2 regions of the Kineococcus rugosus genome follow, and region 2 is predicted to be linked to the other one. Evidence: riboswitches for the same ligand, from Rfam matches in the RefSeq annotation. Region 2 holds a riboswitch; the other holds the start of a gene.

Region 1 (7,089 bases), on a different contig from region 2:
CTGCATCGCCGTCTACGGCGCCGCGGTCGCCGCCTTCGGGGTGGTGCTCGTGCTCGCCCCCGACGGCGCCGGGTGGGCGCTGTGGCTGTGCGTCGCGCTGCTCGCGGTCAGCGGCGCGGCCGACGCGGTGAGCGCGGTGTTCCGCGGCACGATCCTGCAGGTCGCCACCCCCGACGCGCTGCGCGGCCGGTTGCAGGGCGTGTTCATCGTCGTCGTCGCCGGGGGGCCGCGGCTGGGCGACCTCGTCCTCGGCTCGGCCGCGAGCGCCGTCGGGGAGGCGTCGGCGGCGGTGGCCGGGGGAGCGGCGTGCGTCGTCGCGGTGCTGGTGCTCGCCGGGCGGCAGCGCGGGTTCCTGCGCTACGACGCCCGCCACCCCGTCCCCTGACCGGGGCCCCGGCCGCGGGGGGTCAGGACCGCAGGCGGGCGTAGTCGTCCAGCGCGACCTTCCGCTCGTGGGCGTGGTCGACGATGCGCTCGGGGTAGCCGTGGGCGTACCCGTCGGCGGCCTCCCACGGGGTGTGCACGGCCTTGCCGGTCAGGTGCCGCAGCTCGGGCACGTAGCGCCGGACGTAGTCGCCGGCGGGGTCGAACCGCTGCCCCTGGGTGACGGGGTTGAACACCCGGAAGAACGGGGAGGCGTCCGTCCCCGACCCGGCGACCCACTGCCAGCCGTGGTTGTTGCTGGCCAGGTCCCCGTCGCGCAGCCAGTGCATGAACTCCCGGGCCCCGTGCCGCCACTCGACGTGCAGGTCCTTGACCAGGAAGCTCGCGACGATCATGCGGACGCGGTTGTGGATCCAGCCGACCGACCGCATCTGCCGCATCCCGGCGTCGACGATCGGGAACCCGGTCCGCCCCTCGGACCAGGCGGCGAACGCCTCGCCGGGTTCGTCGTACCGCAGCGCGGCGAGCTGCGGCTTGTAGTACTCCCGGGCCGTCTCGGGCCGGTTCCACAGCACGTCGGCGTAGAACTCGCGCCAGCACAGCTCGGTGCGGTACGTCTCGGCGCCGCGCGAGCGCTGGCGGCGCAGCGCGGCCAGCAGCGTCCGCGGGTGCAGCTCGCCCCACTTCAGGGCGTGCGAGAGCTGGGAGGTCCCGTCGTGGTCGGGGCGGTCGCGCTCGTCGCCGTACCCGGCCAGGCCGTGGGCGAGGAAGTCCTCCCACCGCTCGTGGGCCGCTCGCTCGCCCGCCTCGGGCAGGGTCAGGTCGCCCAGGTCGGGCTCGGCGGGCCAGTGGCGGCCGTCGACGCCCTCGCCGTCGCCGGTCCAGGTGACCGCGCCGGGCGCCGGGGCCGGGTCCGGCCAGCCGTGCTGGGCCCAGGCGCGGGAGAACGGCGTGAAGACCTGGAAGGGCTTGCCGGAGCCGTTGAGGATCGTGCCGGGGCCGATGGCGTAGGGGGTGCCGGTCCGGACGAGCTCGCGGTCGTCGGCGGCCAGGGCCGCGGCGACGGCGTCGTCGCGGCGCCGGCCGTAGGGGCCGGCGTCGGCGGTGACGTGGACGCGGCGGGCGCCGGCGCGGGCGGCGACCCGCGCGACGACGCGGGCGGGGTCGCCGCGCTCGACGACGAGCCGGCCGCCGAGGTCGGCGTCCAGGGCGCGCAGGGACCGCAGCAGGTACGTGCGCCGGACGTCGCCGGAGGGTCCCCACAGGGCGGGGTCGACCACGAACAGCGGCACGACGGCGCCGTCGGCGGCGGCGGCCAGCAGCGCCGGGTGGTCCTCCAGCCGCAGGTCCCGCCGGAACCACAGGACGCTCGTGCTCTCCTCGCGCGCAGCCACGGCCGCCGACGCTACCCACGCCGGGTCCGGGCCGCGATCGCAGCGGGCCGCCCGGTCACCGGGCCCCGGTGCCGGAGGGGCGGGCCAGGGGTGCGACCACGGCCGTCCGTGCCGGATGATGGGCCCCGTGAGCGATCTCATCGACACCACCGAGATGTACCTCAAGACGGTCTTCGAACTGGAAGAGGAAGGCATCGTGCCGATGCGCGCTCGCATCGCCGAGCGACTCCACCACTCCGGGCCCACCGTCTCCCAGACCGTGGCCCGCATGGAGCGGGACGGGTTGCTGCACGTCGGCACCGACCGCCGGCTGGAGCTGACCGAGGCGGGCAACGCCAAGGCCATGCGGGTGATGCGCAAGCACCGGCTGACCGAGCGCCTGCTCACCGACGTCATCGGGCTGGAGTGGAGCCTGGTGCACGAGGAGGCGTGCCGCTGGGAGCACGTCGTGTCCGAGGAGGTCGAGAAGCGGCTGGTGGCGATCCTGGACCACCCGCACTTCGACCCGTACGGCAACCCCATCCCGGGTCTGGGCGAGCTGGGGGAGGACGCGGCCGCCGAGGCGTTCCGCTCCGGCGTCCAGCCGTTGACGGCTCCCGACGTCGAGGGCCGGCCGGTGGTCGTGCGCCGGCTCGGGGAGCCGCTGCAGACCGACGTGCCGCTGCTGGCGCGGTTCCACGGCGCGGGGCTGGTGCCCGGCGCCGAGGTCGTCGCGAAGTCCGTGGGCAGCGGCGTGGAGGTCGCGGTGGGCGACGGTGTGGTGGACCTCACGACCGCCGAGGCGGGGCACATCTTCGTCGCGCCGCTCTGAGGAGCCGACCCGCATCACCCGTCCGGCCCCCGCACCTGCACCGCACCGTGATCCCGGTGACGCTGCGTGCGGGGGCCGTTCGTCGTCCAGCGCCGGACGAGATCGGCGCAGCGTCTCGATTCGTCACTCTCCGTTGGGATTGTGACGACGACCCGTCACACTCCCGGCACCCGTTCGTCACCGGGTCGTGACATCGCGCCGGAGGACGGGTTATGGTCCACCCGCAACCACGACAGCGCACGTGGTCGCCCTCGCGTGGACGCCGAGCCCTGCCACCACGTCGAGGTTCCCCGAGACAGCTCATGGCAGGGGTGGGGGAACCACGTTTCCCGGGCGACGTCCGACCCTCCGGTCGGTCCGAGCCCTAGGGGTGAAGCCGGTGCGAACCGGCCGGGCAACTCCAGCCCGAACCCGACAGCTCACCTCGCAGGCGTCGGAGAGGCCACTTCCTTGACGACTCGCGTCCAGGCGCGCCACCGCGCCGCCGTCCGTCCCCTCACGCCCTTGAACGACCTGTCGGACAGCGTCGCCCGCACCGCCGGAGGGGCCGCTCGCACCGGCGCCGTCGCGGCCGCGGCCGGTGGCCTGCTCCTCGCGGTCGCCCTGCCCGCCGGCGCGGCCCCCGCCGCCGCCCCGGCCGCGGTCGACAGCTCCGTCGCCGCGGCCGTGCCCGCCGCCTTCGGGGCCAACCCGATCGGCGTGGTCTCCGCCCCGGCCACCGCCGCCGCCCCCGCGGCCACCGCGACCTTCGCCTCGGCGCCGGCCCCGGCCCCCGTGGTCGTCGCCCCGGTCCTGGAGCGGGCCGTCCGCGCCGGCGACGCGGCCCCCGTCGTCCACTCCTCCGTGGCCGAGAGCGCCGTCGCCGTCCCGGTGGCCGCCCCGGCCCCGGCCCCGGCCCCGGCGCCCGCCCCCGCTCCCGCGCCGGTCCCGCTGGGTCACCAGATCCTCGCCGTCGCCGACGACTACGCCGGCGTGCCCTACGTCTACGGCGGCACCACCCCCCGCGGCTTCGACTGCTCCGGCTACACCAGCTACGTGTACCGCCAGCTGGGCTTCGAGATCCCCCGCACCGCCAACGCGCAGAAGCAGGCCGCCGCCGGGATCTCCCGCGGCGACGCCGTCCCCGGCGACCTCGTGTTCTTCTCCAACGGCGGCGGCCGCGCCTACCACGTCGGCATCTACGCCGGCGACAACATGATGTGGGACGCCCCGCGCGCCGGGAAGCCCGTCCAGCTGCGGGCGATCTGGAGCTCCGCCGTCACGTTCGGCCGCCTCGCGCCGACCGTCTGAGCAGCACCCGGACACACCCCCCCCGCCAGGCGCGGGCCGTCGCACCGACGGCCCGCGCCTGCGTCGTCCCCGGCCCCCGCCACGCGTGCGGCGGCCGTGCCGGGTGGGATTCACGGGAAAGTTGCTGACTGCTCCACCACCGGCGACGTACTCTCCCTCCAAGGACGTCGGACCGGACCACGACGCGGAGGGGCGATGACCACGAGTCACCCCGGAGCCACCCCCCGAGCGGGGATCGCGATACCGCACGGCCGGTCCACGGCCCAGGTCACGGGGCACCACCGCGTGCACCACCACCATGTGACCGTCGTCGCTCCCTCAGAGGCGCCTCCCCCCGTCGGGGGAGGCGCCTCTCGTCGTCTCAGGAGGTGGATGTGCGCACGCTCGTGCTGAACGCCGGCTACGAACCCCTCGCGGTCGTGTCCTTCCGGCGCGCCCTGGTGCTGGTCCTGGCCGGGAAGGCGTCGGTGGTCCTCGCCGACGCCGACCCCGTCGTGGGCGCCACGACGAGCCTGGAACGGCCCTCCGTCATCCTCCTGACGCGCTACGTCCGGGTCCCGCGCGGGCGGACCGTCCCGGTGAGCCGGCGCGGGGTGCTGCGCCGCGACCACTCCCGCTGCGCCTACTGCCGCGGCCACGCCACCACCGTCGACCACGTCCTGCCCCGCAGCCGCCGCGGGCCGGACAGCTGGGAGAACCTCGTCGCCTGCTGCGTGCGCTGCAACAACGCCAAGGGGGACCGCACCCCCGAGGAGATGGGCTGGCACCTGCCGTTCCGGCCCGCCGCGCCCCGCGGCGCGTCGTGGGCCGTGCGGGGGGCCGACCAGCCGGACCCGCGCTGGGACTCCTTCCTGGCCACCGCCGCCTGAGCCGGGCGCACCGGCCCCCGCGCGGCGGCGGGCGACGGTGCCGGGAAAACGGGAGGTCCCGCGGCGCCCCGCGTCGCTAGCGTCGACGGGCGGCGCCCCGCCGCCCCGACCCGCCCGGAGGACCCCCGCATGTCCCGCCCCACCCTGTCCTGGCGGCGCCTGGCCGGCCCGACGGCGGCGGGAGCGGCGGTCCTGGGGGTGCTGGCCGCCGTCGCCGAGACGCTGGGCACCGTCGTCACCGGCCGGCTCGCCGCCGACCCCGGCGCCGGGCTGCTCGTCGCGCTCGCCGTGCTCGTCGTGGGGGCCAGCGCCGGGGACACCCTCGGCCGCGTCGCGCTGGCCACGGCCGTCGGGGAGGCCGAGGGCCGGCTGCGCGCGGACCTGCTGGCCGCCGCCTTCGCCCAGCCCGTCCCGGCGCTGGGGGAGCAGGCCGTCGGCGAGGTCATCGACCGCGTCGACGACGACCCGCGCCAGCTCGCCCAGCTGGTCCGCGAGGCCGTCTGGGACCTGGCGCGCGGCGGGGTCCGCTGCCTGGCGGGCTGGGTCGTGGCCGGGCTCGTCTGGTGGCCGGCGTGGATCGTGTTCCCCGTCGTCGCCGTCGTCGTCTGGTTCGCCGTGCGCCGGCTCGCGGCGCTGCTCGTCGAGCGCAAGGTGGCCGAGGAGGTCGCCTGGACCGAGCACGCCGCCCAGCTGGAGGAGGCCGTCGCGGGCCGCGACGACATCCGCTCCAGCCTGGGCCGCCCCCACGTCGTGCGCCGCTACGCCGCGCTGGCCGCCGCCGTGCTCGACCGGGTGCGGGCCACCACTGCCGTCTCGGCGACCGTCGCGCGCCGCAGCGTCCTGGTCCTGTCGCTGCTGTGCTCCGCGCTCGTCGTCGGCGGGGTCGCCCTCGTCGGCGAGGGGCGCCTGGGCGTCGCGCAGCTCGTCACGATCTTCCTGCTGTGCTCCGGGTTCGCCGGCGACCTCAACCAGATCGCCGAGCGGCTGCCCGAGGTGCAGGCCGGACTCGGTGCGGTGCAGCGCATCCGGGCCCTGCTGGGAGCCCCGGCCGAACCCGCCGGCGGCCGCCCGGTGGCCGCCGGCCCGCTGAGCGTCGAGTTCGCCGGAGTCCGCTTCGCCCACCCCGGCGGCTTCGCCCTGCGCGACGTCCGGTTCACCGTCCCCGCGGGCACCACCTGCGCCCTCGTCGGCCGCAGCGGCTCGGGCAAGTCCACGCTGGCCGCCCTGCTGTCCCGGGCCCTGGAACCGGGCCCGGGGCAGGTGCTGCTCGCCGGCGACGACGTCACCGCCCTGGACCTGCAGGACCTGCGCCGCAGCGTCGGGGTCGTCACCCAGCGCACCGAGCTGCTCGCCGGGACGCTGGCCCAGAACATCACCCTCGACGCCGACGTCCCGCCCGCCCGCCTGCAGGCGGCCGTCGACTCCCTCGGCCTGCGCGAGTGGGTCGACGGCCTGCCCGAGGGCCTGCTCACCCGGCTCGGCCCCGGCGGCAGCACCCTGTCCGCCGGGGAGGAGCAGCTCGTCGCCTTCGCCCGGCTGCTCGTGCGCGACGTCCGCGTCGTCGTCCTCGACGAGGCCACCGCCCGGATGGACCCCGTCACCGAGCACCGCGTCACCGCCGCCGCCTCCCGGCTGCTCGCCGGCCGCACCGGCCTGCTCATCGCCCACCGGCTCAGCACGACCGCCCGCGCCGACCACGTCGCCGTCCTGGAGGACGGCGCCCTCGTCCAGCACGGGCCCCGCGCCGAGCTGGCCCACCGGCCCGGCCCGTTCGCCGACCTGCTGCGCGCCGGCGGGTCCGGGCAGCTCGACCCCGCCCACCACGACGGCGAGGTCCTGTCCAGCCGGCCCCGCCGCCCCCGCCCGCCCGTCCCGGCCGGGCCCCGCCCGCGGCTGCTGCGGGCCGTCGCCACCGCCGTCACCCGGCACCCGCGGTGGGGGCTGCTGGGCGCCGTCCTGTTCGCCCTGTGCTCGGTGCTCGGCACCTACGGCGCGGTCGCCGGCTGGCTGTGGGGCCTGGTCGTGCAGGGCCTGCAGACCGGCGCCGAGCCGCAGCGGGTGTGGGCGCCGATGGGCGGCCTCGTCCTGGTCCTGGTGTCCGTGCCCTTCCTGCTGACCGTCGCCCTGCGGGTGTACCCGCTGTGGTGGAACGCGATCACCCTCACCGCGCGGCTGGCCGTGCTGCGCGGGCAGACCCGCCAGCACCGCCTGGCCCGGGTGCCCGCGGGGGAGGTGACCGCCCGCTGCCTGGACTCCGAGCGGTTCGTCCTCTACACCGACCGCTGCGTCGACGTGGTCATCGGCGCGTTCGTCGTCGCGGTGACCTCCCTGGTCGCCGGGG
Region 2 (7,089 bases):
CACGGCGAGCAGGACGATGACGCCGATCTTCATGAACGTCGAGAGGTAGTCGCGCGGGGTCAGCAGCAGCCACACGGGCAGCACCGAGGCGACGAACCCGTAGACGACGAGGGCGACGACGAGCGTCTCGGGCGACAGGGTGAGGGACGCGGCCAGCCCCCACGTCTCGACGTACCCGCCGCCGACGATGGCGGCCAGGAGCAGGACGACGCCCAGGGCGGTCGCCTCCAGCACCTTCCCGGGCCGCAGGTACCGCAGGTAGACGCCCATGAACAGCGCGATGGGGACGGTCAGGGCGATGGAGAACACGCCCCAGGGGGACTCGGCGAGGGCGTTGACGACGATGAGCGCCAGCACCGCCAGGATGATGATCATGATGGCGAAGACGGCGATGAGCGCGGCGACGCCGCCGACGACCCCGATCTCCTCGCGGACCATCTGGCCCAGGCTCTTGCCGCCGCGGCGCATGGAGAAGAACAGGACCGTGAGGTCCTGCACCGCCCCGGCGAAGATCACGCCGACGACGATCCAGATCGTCCCGGGCAGGTAGCCCATCTGCGCGGCCAGCACGGGCCCGACGAGGGGCCCGGCGCCGGCGATGGCGGCGAAGTGGTGGCCGAACAGGACCCGCCGGTCGGTGACCTCGAAGTCGACGCCGTTCTCGTACCGCTCGGCCGGGGTGGCGCGGCGGTCGTCGGCGCGCAGCACCCGGTGGGTGATGAACCGCGAGTAGAAGCGGTAGGCGATGGCGTACGAGGCCAGCGCCGCGAAGAGGATCCACAGGGCGTTGACGGACTCCCCGCGCGCGAGGGCCAGGACCGTCCAGCAGGCCGCGCCCACGACGGCGACGGCGCTCCACGCGGCGATCGAGCGGGCCGAGGGGCGTCTGCGCGCCACCTCGAGGTCGTCGGGCTGCAACCGGGACACGTTCCGCCTCCTCGCGGTCGTCCTGAGCGTCTGCTGAGCAGCGTGGCACACCCGGTCCCGGCGCACCCTCCCGCGGGCGGTCCGGGTGACGTGTCGCGGTGGGGGTCCGCATCCGTGGCAGGATTCCCGCGTGCGATTGGCTGACGAGCTCGACGGCAAGCGTTTCCTCCTGACCGGGGTGACGGGCTTCATCGGTGAGGCGTTGCTGCAGCGTCTGCTGGTCGACCTGCCCGGGACGACCGCGGTGGCGCTGGTGCGCCCCAAGCCCGGCCAGAGCGGCGAGGACCGGCTGCGGTCGGTGCTGCGCAAGCCGATCTTCCGCGCCGCCGGGGAGGCCGACGACCTGCTCAAGACGCGGGTCGAGGCGCTCGAGGGCGACCTGTCGAACGTGCCGGAGCTGCCCTCCGACATCGACGTCGTCGTGCACTGCGCGGGGGACGTGTCGTTCGACCCGCTCATCCAGGACGCCTTCACCACGAACGTCGTCGGCACCCGCTCGCTGGTGGAGCGCACGCTGGAGGCCGGCGAGCGCGGTCACCGCGCCGTGCACTACGTGCACGTCTCCACGGCGTACGTGGGCGGCCGGCGGCGCGGGGCGGTGCCCGAGCGGGCCGTGCAGCACGACGTCGACTGGCGCAGCGAACTGGAGGCGGGCCTGCGGCTGGCCGCGCGCATCGAGGAGGACTCCCGGCTGGAGGGGCGGCTGCGGGAGTTCCTGCGGGCCGCCGAGCGCGACCACGGCCGGGCCGGGCCGCTGTCGGTGGCCGCCGGGGCCGAGGAGCGGCGCGTGGCGTGGGTCACCGCGCAGCAGAAGGCGGCGGGCAAGGAGCGCGCCCGGACGCTGGGCTGGACGGACTGCTACACGTTCACCAAGGCGATGGGCGAGCGGTTCGTCGAGGAGGTCGCGGCGCCGGTGGTCCCGACGACGATCCTGCGCCCGAGCATCGTCGAGTCGGCCGTGAGCCACCCGCACCCGGGGTGGATCGAGGGCTTCAAGATGGCCGAGCCGATCATCCTGGCCTACGGCCGGGGTGAGCTGACCGAGTTCCCGGCCGCCCCCGACTCGGTCCTGGACGTCGTGCCGATCGACCACGTCGTCAACGCGATCCTCAAGGCGTCGGCGACCCCGCCGCCGCTGTCGCAGCCGGCGTACTACCACGTGACCTCGGGCAGCCGGAACCCGCTGACGTTCCGGGACGTGTACGAGTTCATCCGCGAGTACTTCACGAAGCACCCCTTCGACTCCTCCCCCGAGGTCATGCCGACGTGGGACTTCCCCGGCGGCCGGGCCGTGGAGCGCAAGGTGCGCGCCGGGGAGCTGCTGACGGGCGCCGGGGACCGGCTGCTGGCCCTGGCCCCGCGCTCGCCCAAGGTCCGGGACGTCTCCCTGCGGCTGGACAAGGCCCGCCGGCAGATCGAGTTCGCCCGCCGCTACATGGACCTGTACAAGGCGTACACCGAGGCCGAGCTGCGGTTCGTCGACGACAACACCCTGGCGCTGCACCGGGCGCTGGACCCCGCGGACGTCGAGCTGTTCGGCTTCGACACCTCCACGGTGGACTGGACGCACTACTGGCTGGAGTCGCACTGCCCGTCGGTGACGACGCAGATGCGCAAGTACGAGGAGATCCGCCGCCGCCGCACGCAGGCCGAGCAGCGCGGGCCCCGCGAGCTGCGGCCGGTCGCCGAGGGCGCGCCGCCCGTGCTGGCCGTGTTCGACCTGGCCGGGACGCTGCTGCCGGGCACGGTCGTCGACTCCTACCTGACGCTGCGGCTGTCCTCGCTGGACGCCCCGGCCCGCATCGCCGAGTTCGGTCGCGTCGTGCGGCACCTGCCGGGCTGGATCGCCTCCGAGCGCCGCGACCGGGGCAGCTTCCTGCGCTCGCTCTTCCGCGGGTACGCGGGGGTCGACCTGGACGCGCTGGAGGCGTACGTCGACGACGTCTACGCCCCCGCCTTCCTGGAGCAGGTGTCCTCCGACGCGCTGCGGCGCATCCAGGCGCACCGCGACGCGGGGCACCGCACGATCCTCATGACCGGTGACGTGCGGCAGGTGACCCGCCCGCTGGCGGGGCTGTTCGACGAGGTGGTGTGCACCGAGCTGGACGAGCAGGTGACCGACGGCCACCGCCGGGCCAGCGGGTTCCTCACCTCCCCGCCGCTGGTGGGCGAGGCGCGCGCGGCGTGGCTGCGCCGGTACGCCGAGGTCGAGGGCGCGGACCTGTCGGCGAGCTACGCCTACGCCGACTCCCACGTCGACCTGCCGCTGCTGAAGACCGTGGGCAACCCGACGGCCGTCTCCCCCGACGTGCCGCTGTTCCGGGTGGCGCGGGCCTCGCGCTGGCCGGTGCAGGACTGGGCCGCGTCCTCGCCGGCGCGCCGGCTGCGGGTGCCGCAGCAGGTGCTCGCAGGCACGGACTGACCGGGGTCGCGGCGGTGCGGACCCCTGCGGGCCGCGGGGGGCGTGGCAGGATGCGTCTCGTGAACTCCGCGCCGCCGCTGACCGTCGGTGTGTCGAGGACCGGAGGATGGCGAGGCTGATGGGATTCCCGCGACCGACCCGCATCGTGCGTGCTCTGCCGTTGCTGCGCAAGCGTTCCCAGGGGGCGCCCGAGCCCGGGGGCGGGAGCCGCTCGGTGCACCGCAACGACTGGGTGCGCTCGGCGCCGGCGACGCTGGTCCGGTCGACGCTGCAGCGGGTCCTGATGACCCCGGTGATGCGGTCGCAGGTGACGATCCACGTCCACGACGTGGAGGTCCTGGACCGGCTGGGGACGGCGGCCGTGCTGGTCGCCAACCACTCCTCGCACCTGGACGCGCCCGTCATCCTGGAGGCGCTGGGGCCGCGGCGCCGGCGCCGGGTGGCGATCGCGGCCGCCGCCGACTACTTCTTCGACGTGTGGTGGCGGGCGGCGCCCTCGGGCCTGGTGATCGGGACGTACCCGCTGGAGCGGCGCGGGGGCCGGGGGCCGAACCAGTCCTCGCAGCTGCTGCACGACGGCTGGAGCCTGGTGATCTTCGCCGAGGGCGGGCGCAGCTACACCGGGGAGATGCGGCCGTTCAAGAAGGGCGCGGCGTACCTGGCGCTGGAGGCGGGGGTGCCGGTGGTGCCGATCGCCCTGCGGGGGACGTTCGACGCGATGCCGCCGCGGCGCAACTGGCCGGTCCCGGGGCGTCCCCCGATCCACGTGACCTTCGGGGAGCCGCTGCACGGCCGCGAGGGTGAGCGGGCGGGCGACTTCACGTCCCGCATCGAGGAAGCGGTCGCGAAGCTGCTCGCCAACTCCTGACGGAGCGTGATGTGCACCACACTCGTGGTGCACATCCCGCCCGGTGGCGGGGGTTCCGGTCACGAACCGGTCTCCGGACGGTGTACGGCGGGCCTCGGACGCGTTACCGTCAGGACGTCTCCGGGGCCACTCGGGGACACGGCCGCGGAACGCCGAGTCCTGCCCACCGCGCGCCGGCAAAGAGCCCGTGGGCAGGAGCGGGGGACCCAAGGTTCCTCGGACGACCGCCCCGGCGGGAGTCCTCGGGGTGAAGCCGCGCCCGCGCGGCCGGGTCAACCAACCTTCGACCCGAACCCGACAGCTGACCTCGCAGGCGTTGGAGGTCACCATGTCTGCGATCCGTCGCGCCCCCGCGCGCCACCGCGCGCCCCGCACCACCACGTCCCTCCGTCGCGGGCTGCTCGCGACCGTCGCGGCCGGCGCCGCCGGCGCGGCCCTGCTGGGCCCCGTCTCGACCGCCTCCGCCGCCCCGGTCTCCGAGTGGGACCGCCTCGCCCAGTGCGAGTCCGGCGGCAACTGGCACATCAACACCGGCAACGGCTACTACGGCGGGATCCAGTTCAGCGCCCGCACCTGGACCGGCTTCGGCGGCGGCCAGTTCGCCCCCCGTGCCGACCTCGCCACCCGCGAGCAGCAGATCGTCACCGCCGAGCGCGTGCTCGCCAAGCAGGGCTGGCGCGCCTGGCCGTCCTGCTCCCGCAAGCTGGGCCTGAGCGGTGCGGCCGACCCGGTCGGCATGGAGCAGGCGCTGCTGCACCCCGCGCCCGCCCCGGCGCCCGCCCCGGCGCCCGCGCCGGCTCCCGCCCCGGCTCCCGCCCCGGCCCCCGCGCCCGCCCCGGCTCCCGCGGCGGTCGTCGAGTCCGCTCCCGCCCCGGTGCGCACCCACACCGTCGCCCCCGGCGAGACGCTGTACCGCATCGCCGTCAACAACGGCGTCGTCGGCGGCTACGTCGCCGTGTGGAACGCCAACCGCGGCGCGATCGGCGACAACCCCGCGCACATCCGCGTCGGCCAGGTCCTCGTCCTGCCCTGACCCCCCGCGACCGGGACCGAGCCCCGGCGGTCCAGGACGGCCCCACCGCCGTCCTGGACCGCCGGGGCTCGTCACGTCACGGGCAGGCGGTGGGCCGCTGGCCGAAGACGTGCCGGCGCACCCAGGCGTGCATCGCGACCGCCGCGGCGGCCCCCACGTTGATCGAGCGCGTCGACCCGAACTGGGCGATCGCCAGGACGTCGACGCAGTGCCCGACGGCCTCCGCGGTCAGCCCGGGGCCCTCCTGCCCGAAGAGCATCACGCACGCGCGCGGCAGGTCGTACGTCTCCAGCGGCACCGACCCCTCGACGTTGTCGATGCCCACGATCGGCAGGTCCCGCTCGGCGGCCCAGGCGGCCAGGGCCGCCACGTCGGCGTGGTGGTGGGTGCTGAGGTAGCGGTCGGTGACCATCGCGCCGCGCCGGTTCCAGCGGCGGTTCCCGACCACGTGCGCGCCGGCGGCGTTCACGGCGTTCGCGGTGCGCACGACGGACCCGATGTTCGCGTCGTGCTGCCAGTTCTCCACCGCGACGTGCAGCGGGTTCCGGCGGGTGTCGAGGTCGGCGACGATCGCCGCGTTCGACCAGTAGCGGTACTCGTCGCCGACGTTGCGGCGGTCCCCCTCGCGCAGCAGCTCCGGGTCGTACCGCGGGTCGTCGGGCCAGGCCCCTTCCCAGGGTCCGACGCCGACGACCCGCTGCTCCTGCTCGCTCACCCGGGGATCCTCCCAGGTGTCAGGCGACCTTCTTCCAGGCGGACTTGAAGCCCAGCGAGCGCCCCGTCTGGAGCAGGCTGTTCTCGTACAGCCGCCGCGCGACCGCCACGAACAGCAGCGCGGTGACGGCGATGACGCCCAGCGACAGCAGCGGCTCCCACAGCGCGACGTCGCCCTGGACGACCCGCTTGGGCATGACCATCGGCGAGGACAGCGGCACGTAGGACAGGGCCGTCTGCAGCGTCCCCGGCTCGTTGACGGCGAACGAGGCGAGGAACGGCAGCATCACGAACATCTGCACCGGCATGGCGGTGGACTGCAGGTCCTCCAGCCGGCTGGCCATGGACCCCGCCGCCGCCCACAGGCACGACAGCATCGCGAACCCGAAGACGAAGAACACCAGGAACCAGGCCGCGGCGGTGGGGATGCCGGGGATCGACTCCAGCAGCTCCGGCTGGGCGATCCGCAGGGCGATCACCCCGGCGGCGACGAGCAGCAGGACCTGCCCGAACGCCAGCAGGCCGTTGCCGAGGATCTTGCCGATGAGCAGCTGCCGCACAGGGACGGTGGTCACCAGCAGCTCGATGACGCGGGTCTGCTTCTCCTGCACGACGCTCTGCGCGATCGAGTACCCGAAGATGACGACGATCTGGAAGAACAGGACGGCGAAGGCCAGGCCGAGCAGGTAGACCGTGAACGGGTCCACCGCGTCGGGGGCCAGCAGCACCGTGGTCGGCGGCGGCAGCGACAGGACCGCCCGCACGTCGTCGGCGCCGACCCCGAGGGCCTCGAACCCGGCGACGGTCTGCGCGGCGTCGATCCGCGCGGTGAGGACGCTCGCGAGGGTGTCGGACACGGTGCGGTCGCCGACGATGGTCGTCCCGGCGTCGGTGACCAGCACCGCCGCGTCGACGTCGCCGTCCCGCACGGCCTGCTCGGCGGCGGCCGCGTCGGGCTGGTCGCGCAGCACGACCCGGTCGTCGGAGCTCTCCCCCGGCTGGGCGGTCTCCACGTAGGGGCGCGAGTCCCCGGTGACGGCCACGTCGTAGTCGTTCGAGCCGCCCGAGATCACCCCCGGCAGCACCGCGGCGAGCGCGACGATGACGAAGAGCAGCGCGGTGGAG

Evidence for each region. Region 2 has a riboswitch for cyclic di-AMP ahead of ACRYM6_RS13730 (transglycosylase family protein). Riboswitches for the same ligand answer to the same signal wherever they lie in the genome.
Region 1: another riboswitch for cyclic di-AMP. It lies ahead of ACRYM6_RS07735 (C40 family peptidase); the one in region 2 lies ahead of ACRYM6_RS13730 (transglycosylase family protein).

What each region holds. Positions count from the first base shown of each region.
Region 1 is NZ_JBJLSJ010000010.1:109,688-116,776, forward strand. It holds gene ACRYM6_RS07720 (MFS transporter) at 1-385, shown strand, start outside; gene ACRYM6_RS07725 (cryptochrome/photolyase family protein) at 408-1,778, opposite strand; gene ACRYM6_RS07730 (metal-dependent transcriptional regulator) at 1,906-2,589, shown strand; cyclic di-AMP (ydaO/yuaA leader) riboswitch at 2,868-3,037, shown strand; gene ACRYM6_RS07735 (C40 family peptidase) at 3,094-3,879, shown strand; gene ACRYM6_RS07740 (HNH endonuclease) at 4,254-4,748, shown strand; gene ACRYM6_RS07745 (ATP-binding cassette domain-containing protein) at 4,878-7,089, shown strand, end outside.
Region 2 is NZ_JBJLSJ010000022.1:4,263-11,351, reverse strand. It holds gene ACRYM6_RS13745 (carbon starvation CstA family protein) at 1-927, opposite strand, end outside; gene ACRYM6_RS13740 (SDR family oxidoreductase) at 1,058-3,349, shown strand; gene ACRYM6_RS13735 (lysophospholipid acyltransferase family protein) at 3,468-4,217, shown strand; cyclic di-AMP (ydaO/yuaA leader) riboswitch at 4,358-4,548, shown strand; gene ACRYM6_RS13730 (transglycosylase family protein) at 4,546-5,250, shown strand; gene ACRYM6_RS13725 (TrmH family RNA methyltransferase) at 5,327-5,965, opposite strand; gene ACRYM6_RS13720 (ABC transporter permease) at 5,985-7,089, opposite strand, start outside.